DNA from 2 places in the Streptomyces sp. NPDC060209 genome. Region 1 is predicted to be linked to the other one. Evidence: riboswitches for the same ligand, from Rfam matches in the RefSeq annotation. Region 1 holds a riboswitch; the other holds the start of a gene.
The links. Region 1 has a riboswitch for ZMP and ZTP ahead of glyA (serine hydroxymethyltransferase). Riboswitches for the same ligand answer to the same signal wherever they lie in the genome.
Positions count from the first base shown of each region.

Region 2: linked by a shared signal. The riboswitch ahead of ACFWFI_RS09435 (bifunctional 5,10-methylenetetrahydrofolate dehydrogenase/5,10-methenyltetrahydrofolate cyclohydrolase) and the one ahead of glyA (serine hydroxymethyltransferase) in region 1 are both predicted to bind ZMP and ZTP.

Region 1 covers NZ_JBHWZS010000093.1:17,419-26,724, forward strand. The annotation lists gene ACFWFI_RS19395 (PBS lyase) at 1-169, opposite strand, end outside; gene ligD (non-homologous end-joining DNA ligase) at 352-1,245, opposite strand; gene ACFWFI_RS19405 (non-homologous end joining protein Ku) at 1,305-2,375, shown strand; gene ACFWFI_RS19410 (hypothetical protein) at 2,405-4,033, opposite strand; ZMP/ZTP riboswitch at 4,217-4,339, shown strand; gene glyA (serine hydroxymethyltransferase) at 4,378-5,658, shown strand; gene ACFWFI_RS19420 (nuclease-related domain-containing protein) at 5,816-6,946, shown strand; gene ACFWFI_RS19425 (D-2-hydroxyacid dehydrogenase family protein) at 7,031-7,990, shown strand; gene ACFWFI_RS19430 (formylglycine-generating enzyme family protein) at 8,284-8,958, shown strand; gene ACFWFI_RS19435 (DUF7873 family protein) at 9,003-9,306, shown strand, end outside.
Region 2 covers NZ_JBHWZS010000032.1:7,489-16,794, forward strand. The annotation lists gene ACFWFI_RS09405 (cyclase family protein) at 1-300, shown strand, start outside; gene ACFWFI_RS09410 (FAD-dependent oxidoreductase) at 324-1,454, shown strand; gene ACFWFI_RS09415 (amidohydrolase family protein) at 1,451-2,455, shown strand; gene ACFWFI_RS09420 (VOC family protein) at 2,469-3,407, shown strand; gene ACFWFI_RS09425 (fumarylacetoacetate hydrolase family protein) at 3,535-4,506, shown strand; gene ACFWFI_RS09430 (SDR family NAD(P)-dependent oxidoreductase) at 4,503-5,348, shown strand; gene ACFWFI_RS09435 (bifunctional 5,10-methylenetetrahydrofolate dehydrogenase/5,10-methenyltetrahydrofolate cyclohydrolase) at 5,248-6,114, opposite strand; ZMP/ZTP riboswitch at 6,136-6,221, opposite strand; gene ACFWFI_RS09440 (hypothetical protein) at 6,277-8,289, opposite strand; gene ACFWFI_RS09445 (hypothetical protein) at 8,304-9,306, opposite strand, start outside.

The DNA of each region.
Region 1 (9,306 bases):
CGTACACATCGCCCTGGTGGTGCACCGCGCCGTACATTCCGTCGAGCGCGCTCTCCCGCTCCGCCGGATCGGCGGAGGCGAGTCCGTAAAGGAGCCCCGGCACATCGTCGGCCGGGCCGTAGGCATGCTCCATCGAGGCCCAGTCGACCTCGTCGATCCCCGTGAACACGCCACACCCTCCCCGTGTCTTCCCTCTGCGCGGCGGACACGGCGGAACCAAGCCCGCGCAGCAGCGCCTGCGCAGAGTGTGCACCACGGCCAGGACGATCCACCCTCCACTTGCGGCCTTTCCTCGCTCGGCCCGCCCGGGTCTGTGAAAGTGCTGTGCGAGCCCTGTACTTCCGACGCCCCTCAACCCCCGGGCAGGGGCCGCGCCTGCCCGGGATCGGTCAGCGGACCGAGCAGATCCCCGTGCCGCTCCAGCCGCGCCGCCATGTCACCGGCGAGGAAGAGGAGATCATCCGGCGCCCCGCACGCCTCGATCTCGTCCCAGGTGACGGGCGCGGAGACGGTCGGGCTGCCCTTCGCGCGCAGGGTGTACGGGGCAGCGGTGGTCTTCGCCGCGGCGTTCTGGCTGAAATCCACGAACACCTTCCCCGGGCGCAGCGCACGCGTCATCCGGTGCACGGCCAGCTCGGGCAGCGCGCCCTGCGCCTGGACCGCCAGCGTCTTCGCGTAGGCCGTCACCTCCTCGGAGGGGGTGGGCTCCAGGGGGACGAGCAGATGCAGCCCCTTGGAGCCGGAGGTCTTCCCGTACGAGGACAGCCCGTCCTCCGACAGCCGGTCCCGCAGCCAGAGGGCGACCGCACAGCACTCGACGACGCTCGCGGGCGGCCCGGGGTCCAGGTCGAACACCATCCGGTCGGCCACGGCGGGGGAGTCCTGCCGCCACTGATGGGTGTGGAACTCCACCACCAGGTTCGCCGCCCACATCAGCGACGGCAGGTCCTGGGCGAGCACCTGCCGGGCTCCGGGGTCGTCGCTGCGGGGGACCGGGGCCGTGCGCACCCAGTCGGGCGTACCGGGCGGCGGATTCTTGGTGAAGAAGCGCAGCCCCTCCGGGCCGTCCGGGTACCGCAGGAAGGACAGCGGGCGGTCCCGCAGGTGCGGCAGCATCGCACCCGCCGCCGTGGCCGCGTAGTAGTGCAGCACCTCGCCCTTGGTCGTACCGGTGGCCGGGTACAGCACCTTGTCGAGATTGCTGAGCGCCAGGCGCCGCCCCTCCACCTCTGTGATCGGCGTCATACGATAAGAATCACATGAAATCGTACGGATGAGGTCATGGCGGGCGTAAGGGGTGAACGGTGAGGTCCATCTGGAACGGCTCCATCTCGTTCGGTCTGGTCAGCATCCCGGTCAAGCTCATGAACGCCACCGAGAACCATTCGATCTCCTTCCGGCAGATCCACCTCTCCGACGGCGGCCGGATCCGCTACCGCAAGGTCTGCGAGCTGGACGAGGAGGAGGTGCCGGCCTCCGAGACCGTCAAGGCGTACGAGGACGCGGACGGCACCGTGATCCCCGTGACCGACGAGGACCTCGCCTCGCTCCCGCTCCCCACCGCCAAGACGATCGAGATCGAGGGATTCGTGCCGGCCTCGGCCATCGACCCCCTCCAGCTGGACGCGGCGTACTACCTCTCGGCCAACGGTGTCCCGGCCGCCAAGCCGTACGCCCTGCTGCGCGAGGCCCTGAGGCGGAGCGGCAAGGTCGCCGTCGCGAAGTACGCGCTGCGCGGGCGGGAACGGCTCGGCATGCTGCGGGTGGTCGACGACGTGATCGCGATGCACGGTCTGCTGTGGCCGGACGAGATCCGTGCCCCGGAGGGCGTCGCCCCCGACTCCGGCGTCAAGGTCCGCGACGCGGAGCTGGACCTGGCGGACGCACTGATGAACACCCTCGGCGACGCCGATCTGGAGACTCTCCACGACGACTACCGCGAGGCGGTCGAGGAACTCGTCGCGGCGAAGGCGGCCGGTGAACCCGTCGCGGAGGAGGAGGCCGAGGAGCCCGGGGGCAAGGTCATCGACCTGATGGCGGCGCTGGAAAGCAGCGTCCGGGCGGCGAAGGAGTCGCACGCGGAGGACGGCGGGCACGGGGACGAGGTCGCGGACGTCCACCCCATCGGGTCCGGCCGCGGCGGAGCGAAGAAGTCCGGAGCCTCCTCGAAGCGGGCCCCGTCGAAGAAGGCGGCACCCAAGAGGGCGGCTGCGAAGAAGACCGCCGCGAAGAAGCCGGCCGCGAAGGAGACGGAGACGAAGGGGACCTCGGCCAGGAAGCCCGCGCCGAAGAAGGCGACCGCGAAGAAGGCATCGGCGAAGAAGCCCGCGGCGAAGAAGACTGCCCGGGGCACCCGCAAGCGCACCTCGGCCTGACGCGTGGCCGCGTGGGCCGAGGCCGCTGCTCAGGGCGCGGAGGCGGGCTTCAGCAGATCCGGCAGGGCGGGAAGGTCCAGTCCGTACGGGTCCCTCTCGATGACATAGGTGCAGCTCGTGTACGTGTAGCCGGGCTCGACCTTGGAACCGGAGGCGTAACTGTCCACGGCCGAAGTCGCTCCCGTGCCGTGCTTGTACAGGAAGTGGTACTCGCCCGCGGGCAGCCGCAGCCGTGCCTTCGGGTACGACGTGCCGTTCGCCCTGCAGGCGCCCGCCGCGCCGGTGGCCTCGCTGCTGAACCGCTCGCAGCTGCCGCAGGTCTTCAGCTTCACCGTCCCGGTGACCGGACCCGTGTAGAGCACCTCGACGTCGTTGGGGGCGCCGTTGCTGATGACGAGCTCCATGCGGACGCCGCCCGGCTTGCCGCTCCCCGGCAGCCGCTTGCCCGCCGAGGGCCGGACCTCCGCTATCTCGGCCGCCGTGGATATGTCCCGGGCGTGCTGCCTGCGCCCGTCCTCCTTGTAGGTGTCCGCGAAGTCCGTCAGGGTCTGGCGTGCGTCGGCGAACCGCTTGTCCTTGAACTCGTCCACACCGCAGGCGTACACCCCGTCGCGTACGCCGGCGTCGGCCTGCTGTGCCAGGGAGGGGACGGAGGTCTCGGGCAGCTCCGCGACCAGGGTGCTCGTCAGGCGCAGCTGGTCGGTCACGGTGCAGGGTTCCGCACCCTTCAGACCGGCCACCTGCTGTCGTATCGTCCCGCTGACGGCCGGGCCCACCTGCCCGGCCTGGGCGGACCGGGGGAACGTGCGCAGCAGGGTGCCCAGCTCCTTGCTGCCGGAATCCGGCCCCGTGCCGCCCAGCCGGGAGACTCCGCAGCCGTACAGCGACTCCGCGAGCGGGGTGTCGGGCCAGTCGGTGAGATCGCCGAGCAGCTTGCGGTCCACCGTGTCGGGGAGCGTACGCAGATAGGTCAGGGGCTCGACCGCCGCGCAGTGGTTCTTCGCACGGTACGGCGTGGCGACAGCGGCGTAATAGGCCTCGAGCCGCCTGGGCACGAGCGCGGCGGCGCGCGATCCGGGGTGGTCCTCGCCCAGTTCCCGGTAGAGGGTGAGCGCGTACCGGTAGTCGGGCGCGGAGAGGAGGAACGAGCTCTTCGCCGCCTTGGCGACCAGGTTGTCACCCTCCTCCAGCCGGCCGAGCAGCTCCTGCTCCGTGGCCTCGTCGCGTGCGGAGCCGTAGGCGACGGTCCCGGCGACCGGAACGGCCAGCAGGAGCAGTCCGAGCACCGCGGCCAGGACGGGCCGGGACCACGGACCGAACTCCGTGCGCAGGGCGATGCGGGCCGCGTCGGCCCCCGCGAGGACGAGCAGCAGGAGATACGCGGCGACGAGGGCGGCGGGCACCCCGTCCGGATCGGCGGGCAGCGCGACGAACAGGAAGACCGCGGTCGCCGCCCAGATCACCGCCGCCCTGCGCCGACGGCGCACCAGGACGTGGCCGAGTCCCAGGCCGGAGAGGCTGAGCAGTCCGGCGGCGACTGCCCGCAGCGCGCCCCCCGGTGGCGGCGGGCCTGCCGTCGGAGGCCGGGCGGGAGGAGGAGGCGGCTGAACGGTCCCCCAGCCGTGCTCCTGCCCGGCCCCGGGTCTGGCCCCGGACATGCCCGAATGATCACGTGAATCCATCACGGCCCCCCACCGCCGAACCCCGTCAGGTCCCCGGGTAGCTGCCCAGTTTCGTGCCCGTTCACGCGTGCTTGAGGACGTTGGCGCCGTTATGGTGCGGGATGCCTCGGCCGGCGCGTGCCCGGCGCGGTGTCGGAACGGACCTCCCCGCAGTAGGGTGCGGAGTGCCGCGACTGGCGCGTACCCGGCAGGGTGCTCCGTGGAAACGACCACGAGGGAGCGGCACACTCCGGGCATGCCCGGGGCGTCATCGCCGGAGGGCCGTCCGCCTGGGCATCCGGGTCCATGTCGCCCCGTGCGACCGACCCGGGAGGATCCCCGTGGCCGTACAGCCGTCCGATTCCCGCCGCCCCGCCCTGACAGCGGCGGATCCCGAACTCGCCGCCCTGGTGAACGCCGAGGAGCGTCTCCAGGCGGACACCCTGCGTCTGATCCCCAGTGAGAACTACGTGTCCGCCGCCGTGCTGGAGGCGTCCGGCACCGTCCTGCAGAACAAGTACTCCGAGGGCTACCCCGGCAAGCGCTACTACGAGGGCCAGCAGGTCATCGACCAGGTCGAGACGCTCGCCGTCGAGCGCGCCAAGGCGCTGTTCCGGATGGAACACGCCAACGTCCAGCCGTACTCCGGCTCCCCGGCCAACCTCGCCGTCTACCTGGCGTTCCTGCAGCCCGGCGACACCGTCCTCGGGATGTCGCTGCCGATGGGCGGGCACCTCACCCACGGCTGGGGCGTCTCGGCCACGGGTACGTGGTTCCGGGGGGTGCGGTACGGAGTGCGGCGCGACACCGGGCGCGTCGACCTGGACGAGGTGCGCGACCTGGCGCGTGCGGAGCGGCCCAAGGTGATCTTCTGCGGCGGCACCGCCGTGCCCCGGGTGATCGACTTCGCCGGGTTCGCCGACATCGCCCGTGAGGTGGGAGCGGTGCTGGTGGCCGACGTCGCCCACATCGCCGGGCTGATCGCCGGGGGTGCGCATCCCTCGCCCGCCCCGTACGCCGACGTGGTGTCCACCACCACCCACAAGACCCTGCGCGGGCCGCGCGGGGCGATGCTGCTGACCCGGGCCGAGCACGCCAGGGCCGTGGACCGCGCCGTCTTCCCCGGGCTCCAGGGCGGTCCGCACAACCAGACCACCGCCGCCATCGCGGTCGCGCTGAAGGAGGCGGCCGGGGCGGACTTCTCCGCGTACGCCCACCAGGTCGTCGCCAACGCCCGTGCGCTGGGCGAGGAACTGGCGGCACGCGGCTTCGACCTCGTGTCCGGCGGCACGGACAACCACCTGCTGCTGGCGGACCTCACCGGCAAGGGTGTCTCCGGAAAGATCGCGGCCAAGGCGCTCGACCGGGCCGGGATCGTCGTCAACTACAACACCGTCCCCTACGACCCCCGCAAGCCCTTCGACCCGTCCGGCATCCGCATCGGCACCCCCGCCCTGACGTCCCGGGGCATTCCCGCCTCCGAGATGGCGGCGGTCGCGCAGTGGATCGATCTCGTGGTCGATGCCGCTCGTACAGGTGATGAAACGACCGTTTCCAAGGTCAGGGACGAAGTGAGGACCATGATGGACGCCTATCCGGCGCCTGGCCTCCCCCTGGTCTGACCGGGGCGCCGGAGCAGTCCGGGGCACACAGGGCCCGGACTGCTCCGGAACGCCGTGCTCCCGACTCCGCGCGCCCGCTCTGCGCCCTGTGCGGGGGCCGACCCGCCGTACAGGCTGAGGGAGCAAGGATGCCGGAGGGGTGAACAGAGGGGGCACGATGCAGGATCTCAAGGTCACGTCATGGCAGCTCTTCGGGCACGACCGGCTCTATGTGAACCTGCCGGACGGCACCGCGATCGGATGGGCGGACAGGGGCAGCGGCACGATCACGGTCCTGCACCCGCGCTACCGGGACGCCGTTACCGACGCACTCGCGCGCCAGGTCCCGGACCTGCCGGCCCTCGTCGGTGAGGACGCGCCGACCGGGCCGCCCAGCCCGCCCGTGCCGCCACAGGTCCCGAGGATCCCGCCCATGCGGGGGATGCGGAAACGGGGCGCGGGACGGGAGGCGGCGCCCCTGGCCGAGCCGGTGTCCGTGCCCGAGGGAGTGGGGGAAGCGGTGACCGTGCCCCAGCCGGAAGCGCTGTCGGTGCCCGCGGTGCCCGCGGTGCCCGCGGTGCCCGCGGTGCCCGCGGTGCCCGTGCCCGTGCCGGACGCGTCGACCGTGCCGGATCCGGTGGCCGGTGCCGAGACCGGGACGCGCCGACGGCCGGCTGCCCTGACCGCGCTGACACCCGCGAGCGATCTCGCTTCGCGGCGGCCGGGGGCCGGGCTCCGGGAGCAGCTCGGCGAGTCCGGGACCGGGGCGTTCGTGAGGGTGGCCACCGGAGCGCTGCGGCGGCACAGGGACGGGGACCCCCGGCGCGGCGCCCTCGCGGGGGAGCGGCGGGTCGGGGCCGAGCTCAAACGGCTGACCCGGCACGGCTGGAGGGTGCTGCACTCCGTGCCCCTGCCGGACGGCACGGAGATCGGGCACCTGCTCATCGGGCCCGGCGGGGTGTTCGCCGTGAGTACCGACCACCGTCCCGGAGCATCGGTACGGATCGAGGACGGCACCTTGCGGATCGACGACGGCACCGCGCAGCCGTACGCGCTCGACGACCGGTCCGGTGCCCGGCGGGCCCGGGCGGCCCTGGAGGCGCACTGCGCCTTCGAGGTGCCCGTCCAGACCGTGCTGGTGTTCACCGGCGTCGCCGCGCTGGAGGTGGTCGCCTCCCCGGCCGGCGTGAGCGTCTACCGGGAGCGCCAGGTATCCGCTCTCGCCCCGCTGACGGGCGTGCTCACCGCCACCCAGGTGGAGCGCGTCTACGACGTCGCACGGAACGGGGAGACCTGGCTGGACACGTGAGCCCGGAGCGCGGCCGGTAGATTTCCCGGTGCTGCCGCAGTGCCACCGCTGTACCACCGCCGTGCCGCCGAAGGGGAAGACACCATGAAACTCCGCTGTGCCGTGCTCGACGACTACCAGTCCGTGGCGGCCACCTCCGCCGACTGGTCGCCCGTCGCCGCCGACATCGACGTGGTCAGCTTCGCCGAGCACTGCGCCACCGAGGACGAACTGGCCGCACGACTGGCCGAGTTCGACATAGTGGTCACCCTCCGGGAGCGCGTGCCGTTTCCCGCGACGCTGATCGAGCGGCTGCCCCGGCTCCGCCTGATCGTCGCCTCCGGCATGCGCAACACGTCCATCGACTACGCCGCGGCCGAAAGGCACGGGGTCACCGTCTGCGGCACCGCCAGCACGGCCACCCCGCCCGTCGAGCTCACCTGGGCGCTGCTGCTCGGACTGGCGCGCGGGCTCGTGACCGAGGCCGACGCCCTGCGGAACGGCGGCCCCTGGCAGTCCACCGTCGGAGCCGATCTGCACGGGCGCAGGCTCGGGATCCTCGGGCTGGGGAAGATCGGCAGCCGGGTCGCCGCGGTCGGCCGCGCCTTCGGCATGGACGTGGTGGCCTGGAGCGCGAATCTGACCCCGGAGCGGGCGGCGGAGGCCGGGGCCGGCTTCGCCGAGTCCAAGGAAGAGCTGCTGGAGACCAGCGACTTCGTCTCCGTACACCTGGTGCTGAGCGAACGCACCCGTGGGCTGCTGGGTGCGAAGGAGCTCGGGCTGATGCGGCCCGGCAGCTATCTGGTCAACACCTCCCGGGCGGCGATCGTCGACCAGGACGCGCTGCTCGACGTCCTGCGCCGAGGGGCCATCGCGGGTGCCGGGGTGGATGTGTTCGACGTCGAGCCGCTTCCGGCGGACCACCCGATGCGCAGCGCGCCGCGCCTCCTGGCCACACCGCACCTGGGCTATGTGTCCCGGGCCAACTACGCGGCGTACTACGGGGACGCGGTCGAGGACATCCGTGCCTACCTCGACGGCGGTCCCGTCCGCACGCTCGGCTGAGCGGACACACCTCGGCGGGGTCCGCCTGACCCTCGCCGGCGAGTCCGGTCGGAGCCGTCGGCCCGGCTCCAGCGCCTCCACCAGGCGGCGGTTCTCTCCTCCGACCCGGCGCGGACCTGCCGGTACCGGCTTCCGGCTGAGGAGTTGCCGCGTCTTCGGCCCGCCGAGGTGCCGAAGTGCGCCGACGGCCGGCGGTGCGCCGCGTAGCGTGAGCGCGTGGCGGCTCTCCTGCCGCCCAGGACAGAGAGGCTCACCGCGTGCCCGCGTTCACCGACGACGAGTTGGCCTCCTGCATGGTCCGGATCCCGGCCGGCACCGTGGACCTTCGCGACGACCGCCGAGGGGCCCGCTGGGAGGCGGAGATCGAGCCCTTCCTGCTCGGCCGCTGCCCCGTCACCGCCGAACAGCACCGCGCCGTCACAGGGGCGGGCCCCGGTCCGTCCGAGCCCGGCGCCCTGCCCGTGACGAACGTCAGCTGGCACGACGCCGTCGAGTTGTGCAACCGGTTCTCGGCCCGCGCCGGACTGGACCCGGTCTACTCCCATGACGTGCGGAGCGGCGAGGTGATCCGCGACCCCGCCTCCGACGGCTACCGCCTGCCCACGGAGGCGGAGTGGCAGTACGCCTGCAAGGCGGGGACCAGGGGGTACCGCTACGGCGAGATCGACGACATCGCCTGGTACGACGGCAACTCGGCAGGCCGCGCCCACGATGTCGGCGCCAAGTCCCCCAACGCTTGGGGCCTGCACGACATGCTGGGCAACGTCTGGGAGTGGTGCTGGGACCTCTACGACGAGGAGGTCTACGGCTCGTACCGCATCTTCCGCGGCGGCGGCTGGGCCGAGCAGGAACGCGGCTGCGGCGCCACCGTGCGCCGCCGCAGCCACCCCACGTTCGCGATCGACGACCTCGGTCTCCGGCTGGCGCGCGGGCAACAGGGCGTGGGCGAAGGAAAATCACGCGCCTGATCGAAAGGGGGTGCGATACGTTCCTGTCACTCGAAGGGGGCGAAGTGGCGAAGCTCAACCAGATCATCGCCGTGGAGAAGGGTGTCAAGAGCAAGTCGCTCCAGGACATCACCGCGGCACACCACAAGGTGCAGAAGCCGGCACTGCTGGCCGGCATCTCTCGTACGTACCAGCCGAAGGACGAAGAGGGCGAGCAGCTTCCGCCCGAGTCCGCGCGGGTGCAGATCAAGGCCGAGGAGGCGCTGCGTGAGATGTCCGCGTCGCTGACCCGGCTGTTCGACGTGACCGCGACGAAGGACTGGGCCAACTGCTCGGCCCGGGCGGACGTCACCGTCGACGGTCGTACGG
Region 2 (9,306 bases), on a different contig from region 1:
GGTCCAGCTCCCGGCCTCTCCTTCACCACCGCGGGCTGGCTGCGGGGCAGCGAGATCGCTGCGATCGCCACCGACACCTGGGGCTTCGAGGTGCGGCCCAACGAGTTCGACCACGCCTTCCAGCCGCTGCACCAGGTCGCCATTCCGCACATCGGCCTGCTGATCGGCGAGATGTGGGACCTGGACGCACTCGCCGAGGACTGTGCCGCCGACGGTGTGTACGAGTTCCTGCTGGTCGCCGCCCCCCTTCCCATCACCGGCGCCGTCGGCTCGCCCGTCAATCCGATCGCCGTCAAGTAATCAGCGGAACAAGGGAGTTCCCCATGACTCAATCACGCACGATCCTCGTGGTCGGCGGCGGTGCGGCCGGAAACGCCGTGACGGTGCTGCTGCGGCGCGCGGGTTTCACGGTGGACCTGATCGAGGCCAGGGACGACTGGAACGCCACCGCGGGCTCCGGCATCACCCTCCAGGGCAACGCCTTGCGCGTGCTGCGTGAACTGGGTGTCTGGGACCAGGTGGAGACGTCCGGCTTCGGCTTCGGGGCTGTGGGCATCACCGCCCCCGACGGCACGGTCCTGCACGTCCAGGCCGACCTTCGCACCGGCGGCGACGACCTTCCCGCCACGGTCGGCATGCAGCGCCCAAGGCTCCAGCAGATCCTGATCGAGGCGGTTCGCGCGAGCGGCGCCCGTGTCCGTCTGGGCATCCGCGCCGAGACCTTCGACCAGGACGCCGACGGTGTCACGGTCCGGTTCACGGACGGCACCGAGGGCCGCTACGACCTGGTGATCGCCGCGGACGGCCTGGGCTCCGCCACGCGCGCGGCCGTCGGGATCGAGGCCGCGCCGGAGCCGACGGGCATGGCCATCTGGCGCGTGGCCGCCCCGCGTCCGGCCGGGGTGTCCCGCACGGACCTCGCCTACGGCGGCCCGGCCTACATCGCCGGCTACTGCCCCACCAGCGACACCACGCTCTACGCGTACGTCGTCGAGGCGAACCGCGACCGCGCCTCGATCCCCCCGGAGTCGTACGCCGACGAGATGCGCCGCCTGGCCTCCGCCTACGGCGGCAACTGGCCGGAGATCACCGAGCACGTCACCGACCCCGCACAGGTCAACTACACGTGGTTCGACCGCATGCTGGTCGAGGGATCGTGGCACCGCGGCCGGGTCGTCCTCGTCGGCGACGCGGCCCACTGCTGCCCGCCCACCCTCGCGCAGGGCGCCGCCCTGTCCCTGGAGGACGCCTGGGTGCTGGCGCAGATGCTGGCCGGCTCCGACACCTGGGACGACACCCTGTTCCAGGCGTACTACGAGCGCCGGATCACCCGCGTCCGCCCCGTCGTGGAAGCCTCCGTGCAGATCGGGCAGTGGCAGCTCGACGGAGTACGCGACGCCGATGTGCCCGGTCTGATGGGCCGCACCATGACTATGCTCCGGGAGCTGCCGTGACTTCCCCGACCGTGGACGTGCACGCGCACGTACTGCTCCCCGAGATCGAGGCGCTCGTGGCCGGGCTGCCCGGGCTGGCCGGCGCGAGGGACCTCGACTCCCGCCGGAACGGCCCCGACGCCCTGGCCGTCAGCGGCCCCATGGTCCGCAAGCGGATCCCGGCCCTGACCGACCCCGCCGTACGCCTGGCCGCGATGGACGCCCAGGGTGTGGACGTCCAGCTGGTCAGCCCGTCTCCCTCGCACTACCACTACTGGGCCGGCGAGGAGACGGCCGAGAAGGTGTACCGGACCGCCAACGAGGCGACGGCCGCGCACTGTTCGGCCGCTCCCGACCGGCTGCGCGGACTCGGGATCGTACCTCTCCAGCATCCGCGCCAGGCGGTGCGCGCCCTCGACCACGCCCTGGAACAGGGGCTGCGCGGGGTGGAGATCTCCAGCCACGCCCCGGAACGGGAACTGTCCGACCCGGCGTACGAGCCGTTCTGGTCCCGGGCCGACGAGACGGGCGCGATCGTCTTCCTGCATCCCTTCGGGTGCACGCTCGACGAGCGCCTGGACCGGTGGTACCTGTCCAACACGGTCGGCCAGCCCACGGAGAACGCCGTCGCCCTCTCCCACCTCATCTTCTCGGGGGTGTTCGACCGGCACCCCGGCCTGAAGCTGATCGCCGCCCACGGCGGCGGCTACCTCCCCACCCACATCGGCCGCTCGGACCACGCCTGGTCCGCCCGCTCCGACGCGGGTGCCGGTTGCGCCCACCTGCCGAGCAGCTACCTCAAGCGGCTGTACTTCGACTCGCTCGTCCACGACCCGGACGTCCTGCGGGAGCTGATCCGGGTGGCCGGGGCCGACCGCGTACTCCTCGGTTCCGACTTCCCCTTCGACATGGGTACCGAGGACCCGGTCGGTGCCCTGCGCGCCGCAGGACTTTCCCGGGCCGACTTCGACGCCGTACGCGGTGACAACGCCGCCGCCCTGATCGACCCCGCTCTCGCCTGAGGAGGAACCCACCATGAGCGCACGACTGCTCACCCACCTGCGTCACGTCGACCTGGCGGTGCCGGACCACGACAAGCAGCTCGACTTCTACGCCGGAGTCTGGGGCCTCACCAAGGTCGCCGAGGACTCCGGGATCTCCTTCCTGGCCGCCGAGGGCTCCCCCGAGCAGTACGTCGTACGGCTGCGCAAGGCCGACGAGAAGCGGCTCGACCTCGTCTCCTACGGCGCCGCGAACCCGGCCGATGTGGACACCCTCGCCGAACGGCTCCTGGCCGGCGGGGTGCGGCTGGTCTCGCGGCCCGGCGCCGTGGACACCCCGGGCGGCGGGTACGGCTTCCGCTTCTTCGACGTCGACGGCCGCACGATCGAGGTGTCCGCCGACGTCGAGGTCCGGCGGCACAGGAAGGTCGAGGAGAAGGAGGCCATCCCGGTCAAGCTCTCCCACGTCGTCCTCAACTCCCCCGACCTGAACCGCACCCGCCAGTGGTACGAGCGCCATCTCGGCTTCGCCCTCTCCGACACGCTCTCCTCGCCCCACATGGGCGAGGTCATGCACTTCATGCGGATCAGCAACCAGCACCACTCCATGGCCATCGCCCAGGGCCCGCACACCGCCCTGCACCACATCTCCTTCGAGATGCGCGGCATCGACGAATACATGCGCGGCTCAGGCCGCGTCATCCGGGCCGGCCACCGCAAGGTCTGGGGGCCGGGCCGGCACATGGCGGGCGACAACACCTTCACGTACTTCCTCGACCCGCACGGCAACACCGTCGAGTACACGACGGAGCTGGAGCTGCTCGACGAGGACACCTGGCACCCGCACGTCTACGACTTCTCCCGACCCGAGGTCACCGACCAGTGGGGCACGGCCAACGCGATGAACGAACTGGTCGCCAAGGAGTCCTTCAACGACCCAGATCGGGGCGTGTTCGTCGCCCCGCCGGTCTGAGCCCGGACCGCTCCCCGGCCGGTCCGAGCCCGGACAACTCCTCCGGGGCCGCCGCGGCCGTGTCCACCCGTCGCCACGGGACGCGGCCGCAGCGCCCCTCCTCCGTCCTCCCTTCAGGAGCCGCACGATGCGCTTCGCCTCCTATCAGCATCAGCACCGCCACCGGGTGGCCGTCGTGGAAGAAGACGGCACGCTCTTCCCGTTGCCCGGCGTCACGTCCCTCACCGCGCTGCTCGCGGAGACCGACGGGCTGCCCGGTCTGCTCGCCGCAGGCGCGGCGGCACTCGACGTGCCGGCCGGCCCCCATGTGTCCCGGGTCCGGCTGCTGCCTCCGCTCCGGCCCACCTCGATACGCGACTTCGTCACCTTCGAGGAGCATGTCGAAGGTGTGCGCCGCTCGGTCGACGGCGCCGCCGGCGTGCCCGAACAGTGGTACGAGGCACCGGCCTTCTACTTCACCAACCCGCACGCGGTCCACGGCCCGCAGGACGACGTCCCGGTGCCACCCGGCTCCGCCGTGCTCGACTTCGAACTCGAGGTCGCCGCCGTCATCGGCCGCGAGGGCCACGACCTCACCCCGGTGCAGGCCCGCGACCACATCATCGGCTACACGGTCTTCAACGACTGGTCCGCCCGTGATCTGCAGTCAGCCGAGATGAAGGTCGGCCTCGGCCCCTGCAAGGGCAAGGACACGGCGACCACCCTCGGCCCGTACCTCGTGACCCCCGACGAGCTGGAGCCCCGTCGGGACGCCGACGGCTTCCTGCGCCTCGCCCTGACAGCCGAGGTCAACGGCGTGACCGTCGGCGAGGACCTGCTCTCCAACATGAGCTGGACGTTCGAGGAGATGACCGCCTACGCGTCACGCGGCACCCGGGTCGTCCCCGGCGACGTGCTCGGCTCCGGCACCTGCGGCAACGGCGGATGCCTCGCCGAACTGTGGGGCCTGCGCGGCGAACAGACCCCGCCGCCGCTGAAGCCCGGCGACACCGTCACCCTCACGGTCGAGGGCATCGGCACGCTGACCAGCACTGTCGTCCCGGGTGCCGAGCCCGTGGCACTGCCGGCCGGCCGGCGCCGTGGCAGGGAGCGGCCGTGACCGGCCCGCGCGCCGGGCGGCTCCTGGACAAGGTCGTGGTCGTCACGGGTGCCGCCCGTGGTCAGGGCGCCGCCGAGGCGGAGGCCCTCGCCCGTGAGGGTGCCCGGGTCGTCGCCACCGACGTGGAACCCGGGGACGGCTGCCGGCGGCTCGACGTCACCAGTGAGAAGGACTGGGCCGGACTGGCCGCCGAGTTGCGGGACTCGTACGGCCGGGTGGACGGCCTCGTCAACAACGCCGGCATCACCTGGCGCGCCCGGGTCGGCGACGTACGCCCCGAGGACATGGCTCGGGTCCACGCGGTCAACGTCACCGGTCCCCTCCTCGGCATCCAGCACCTCGCTCCGCTGATGCCCCGCGGCGCCTCCGTCGTCAACATCGGCTCGTCGGCGGCCCTCACCGCCCACTATCCGGTCGCCTACACCACGAGCAAGTGGGCGCTGCGGGGCCTGTCGAAGACCGCGGCGCTGGAGCTCGGCACACGGGGCATCCGCGTGAACACGGTCCACCCCGGCTACATCGAGACCGAGATGACCGCTTCCGCCGCGCCGGCGTTCCGCGACGCGAACGTCCGGGAGACACCGCTGGGCCGCACCGGGACGGTCGACGAGGTCGCCCCGCTGGTCGTCTTCCTGCTGTCGGACGAGTCGTCCTTCATCACCGGTGCCGAGATCCCCGTGGACGGCGGCCTCACCGCGCACGGCGGCGTCAAGTCCGTCTCCGACGCCCTGCTCGACGGGCTCAGCGCTCCTGGGTCCCCAGCTGCCCCGCCGCCGCTCGCACCGTCTGCGCCAGAAGGACCGCGATGGTCATCGGCCCGACGCCGCCGGGGACCGGGGTGAGCAGACGGGCGCGGGTGAGGGCGGACTCGAAGTCCACGTCGCCCACGTTGCCCGGGTTGTATCCGGCATCGATCACCACCGCGCCGGGCTTGATGTCCTGGCCTCGGATCAGGCCGGGCCGCCCCACTGCCGCGACCACGATGTCGGCCCCCTGAACGATGCCCGGCAGGTCGGCGGTGCGGGAGTGGCAGTACGTGACCGTCGCGTCCTTCGCGAGCAGGAGCATCCCGGCCGGCTTGCCGAGAATCGCGCTGCGCCCCACCACGACCGCGTGCTTGCCCGCGAGTTCGACGTCGTACGCCTCGAGCAGCCGCATGATCCCGCCCGGAGTGCAGGACACGAAGCCCGGCCGCGCGAAGCTCATGGCGGCGAAGGAATGCATCGTGACCCCGTCGACGTCCTTCTCCGGGGCGATGGCCTCGAACGCCGCTCGCTCGTCGATGTGCGGTCCGCAGGGGTGCTGGAGCAGGATTCCGTGCACGTCCGGATCGTCGGACAGGCCGGCGAGGGTGCCGATCAGTTCGGCGGTCGTGGTGGTGGCGGGCAGACCGATGTGGCGGGACCGGATACCCGCCTTCGCACACCGGGCCCGCTTCATGCGGACGTAGGTGGCCGAAGCGGGATCCTCTCCCACCAGCACCGTCGCCAGGCAGGGACTGGTTCCCGTGCGTCGTGAGATGTCCGCTGCCGTGGCAGCGGTCTCTTCGGCGATGCGACCGGCAAGGCCGGTGCCGTCCATGAGCTGGGCAGTCCGGATCACGGACATCGTTGCCTCCAGGCGTGGCTGACCACTCGCCCAGGCGCACGGCAACGACTCCTCGTCAGACCGCTCCCCGGTGGTGCTCCACCTCAGCGCCAGTCACGGCCCACGCGGCACTGTAGTGGACGCCGCGTGCTCACTGTGCCCCCTTTTCGGGGTGCCGTGGGATCAGGATTCCTCCAGCACGTCGAAGCGGAGCCCGCTCGAACCGCTTCCCGTACCGCTGCGCTTGCGCCGTGTGGTCCAGGCGTGGACGGTGCCGTCGCTCGCTCGTGCGTACTGGCGGCTGCGCTCCACACGGATACCGGAACGCGGCACCTCCTCCTCGTGGACCCAGTCGGTCTCCGTCAGCAGGCGGCCGAGGGGCCTGGGCGGGGCCCATTCGCTACGGACCAGCCGGACGAGGTGGAGCCGGTAGGACTCCTGGTCCGCGAGGCTCTGCGGCACCAGCGGATACCAGTGCGCCGGAACTTCGGTGGCGACCTTGTAGTGGGTACGGCGGTCAGGCACGGCGCTCTCGGGCGGAGGGAGCGGGGCGGGCGCCGCACCGTCAGTCGCGGCAGGCGGGGCTGGAGGGGCCGGTGTCGCACCGTCAGCCGGAGCAGGCGGGGCTGGAGGGGCCGGTGTCGCGCCATCAGCCGCCGCGGGCGGGGCAGCCGGGGCGGGCGGGGCGGGCGCCGTACCGTCAGCCGCGGCAGGTGGAGCTGGAGGGGCGGCGGGCTGGGCAGGTGTCGCACCATCAGCCGCCGCAGCCGCCGCAGGCGGGGCAGCCGGGGCGGGCGGGGCCGGTGCCGGTGCCGCACCATTGGCCGGGGTGACCGCTACCGGGCCAGGAGGTGGTCCGGCGATCCATCGGTTGTACCGGTCGATCGGCTGGTCGGCGCGGTCGGCGACAGTCTCCTCGACGGCCCAGGCGAGATTGGCCTGTTCGTCGCGCAGGAGGAGCACGGACTCCAACGGCGGGCTCTCCAGCCCTCCGGAAAGCGACGCCGCGCGGTAGAACCACGGCGACGGAGCGGGTGTCGCGCTGTCACTCCCGCCTCCCATGGCGGCACCGCCGGACGTTTCGCCCAAGCCGTAGACGTTCCAGTCGGCGTCCTCCGCCGTGGCGTGGGCGAGGACGGACTCACCGCCGAAGACATCCGAGACGGTGCATTCGACGACCCTGCTGAGCGATCCCGCCAGTGTCGGAAGAGGAGCGCAGAACCAGTCGTTGTCGTAGACCGTGGCGAAGGCCACCAGCAGCAGCCGGCCGAGGTCCGCGGGTGACGCGTCGATCGAGCCGAAGTCGATACGGGCGTCCTCCATCTCCCAGAAACGGGCGACGGGCATACCGCCGTATCCCGCCGGTGTGGGAATGGTCTTCCGCTGGTCGCGGGTCACCATCGCCTCGGCGACCGGCACACGGGCCGGCGGGGCGTCGACGGCCCACCAGTCGAGGTGCCCGCCGTGGTACTCGGCTGCCCGCAACTCGACCTCGGGCAGCGTGGAGGCACGGACGGAGAAGGAATACTCCATGCGGTTGCGGTCCCAGGTGTTCGCCGCGGGTTCGACCGGCTCCGGCACCCGTGTCTTCCACCACGCGAGCCACTGCGCGGCGGTCGACGCCAGCGCCTCGCGGCTCTCGGACGGCACTCCGAACTTCTCCGCGGCGGCCTCGTCGCGCGCGGCGATGCGCTCCAGCCACTTCGCGAGGGCCACCGGGTCGGGAAGCCGGTCACGGACGGTTGCCGCCAAGGCGGCCGGAGCCAGGCCCCCGTACGGGCCGAAGGAGCAGACCCGGGCGAAGGCGGGGAGCAGTCCGAGGAGTCCGGCACCGGCCAGCGCACGCCTCCAGCGAATGGCGCCGGTGATGGAGAGACGTGCGTCCGGGCCGTCCTGGAGTTCCTGCTCGACCAGCGATTCGAGCACCATCGTCGAGGGGTCGTACGGCTTCCACCTGTCGCCTTCGGCGGTGGCGTCGCCTGCCGCGGCTTCCTCCGTCACGTCACCGCGCCAGTTGTCCAGCGGGTGCCTCTCCTGCGCGATCGACACGTTCACCGGCGTGGCGGCGTCGTCGCCCCTGAACTCGCCGAAGCCGTACTGCCGGGCGAGGAACCATGCCGCATCGTGGGTGGCGGCGGCGAGTGCCTCCTCCACGCCCGCATCGCGCGGCACGGGTTCGTACCGGAACATTGCCATGATTCCTCCACGGGTTAATGGAAGCCCCAGGTCCCCGGCTCGGCCCACTGCACCGGCAGCACGCCGCGCAGCTCTGTGAAATCGCTCAAGTCCATGCCGCGGACGCGTGCCAGGGCGAACGTCTCCTCCACCACTGCGTGTACGTCTTCCATGCACCAGCCGCGCATCGGATCGGGCGGTACGGCGAGCAGCCATGCCTGGGGTGCCCGCGCGTCCGGCTGGTTGTAGTGGAATGCGAGTGCCCCCATCTCCTCCTGCGCGGCTTCCGGAACGGTCTCGGTCCACGCGTCCACCACGAGCCCGCAGAGTTGGCCGACGGCCGGTTCTCCGTCCGCCCGCAGGACCGCGCAGTGACGCGGGGCGGGATCACTGCGGGAGGGCACGGGGGCCGGTCCGCGAGCGATCCACCTCTGCCCGGCCGGCGACTGGGTGACGGCCGTCCCGCAGGGCGTCGTCCCGGCCAGGGCTTCCGAGGCCGTCAGCGCGTCGCCGAGGGTGGCTGCCTGCGGTCTGACCCGTTCCATGTCCATCAGCCAGTCGCCGACGGCATCGTCGTCGGCGCCGTCCGGACGCGGGGCAGCCAGCGCGGCGCCGGCGGTGGTCCCGCCGAGCCGGAACACGGGCAGTACGGGAAGGGTTTCACCGAGTACGGAGGACACCGCCGTACGCAGCCGTGTGGCCCACTCCAGCACCTCTGAGGGCTCCTTCGGCGGCTCCGGGACCAGTTCGAGGGGCGAGTCGTCGAAGTGGTCGAGCACGAAGGCGGTCTGTGCCCGCAGGGACTCCTGGCCGGCGTCGTCGACGGGCGGGCCGAGGGAGCACGCGGCGTGAACGCCGTTGTCCGCGAGTCCGTCGAGGGTCTTGACGACGGCCTCGGCAGAGGTGGGAAGGGTCTTCGCCTGCTCGCGCAGCCAGGCGACTCCCGATGTGACGGCGTTCTGCCACGTCGTCACCCGGGCGGCCAGATCGTTCAGATCGGCGCCTGCCCAGTCGTCGCCCGCGTCGGCGTCCAGGTCG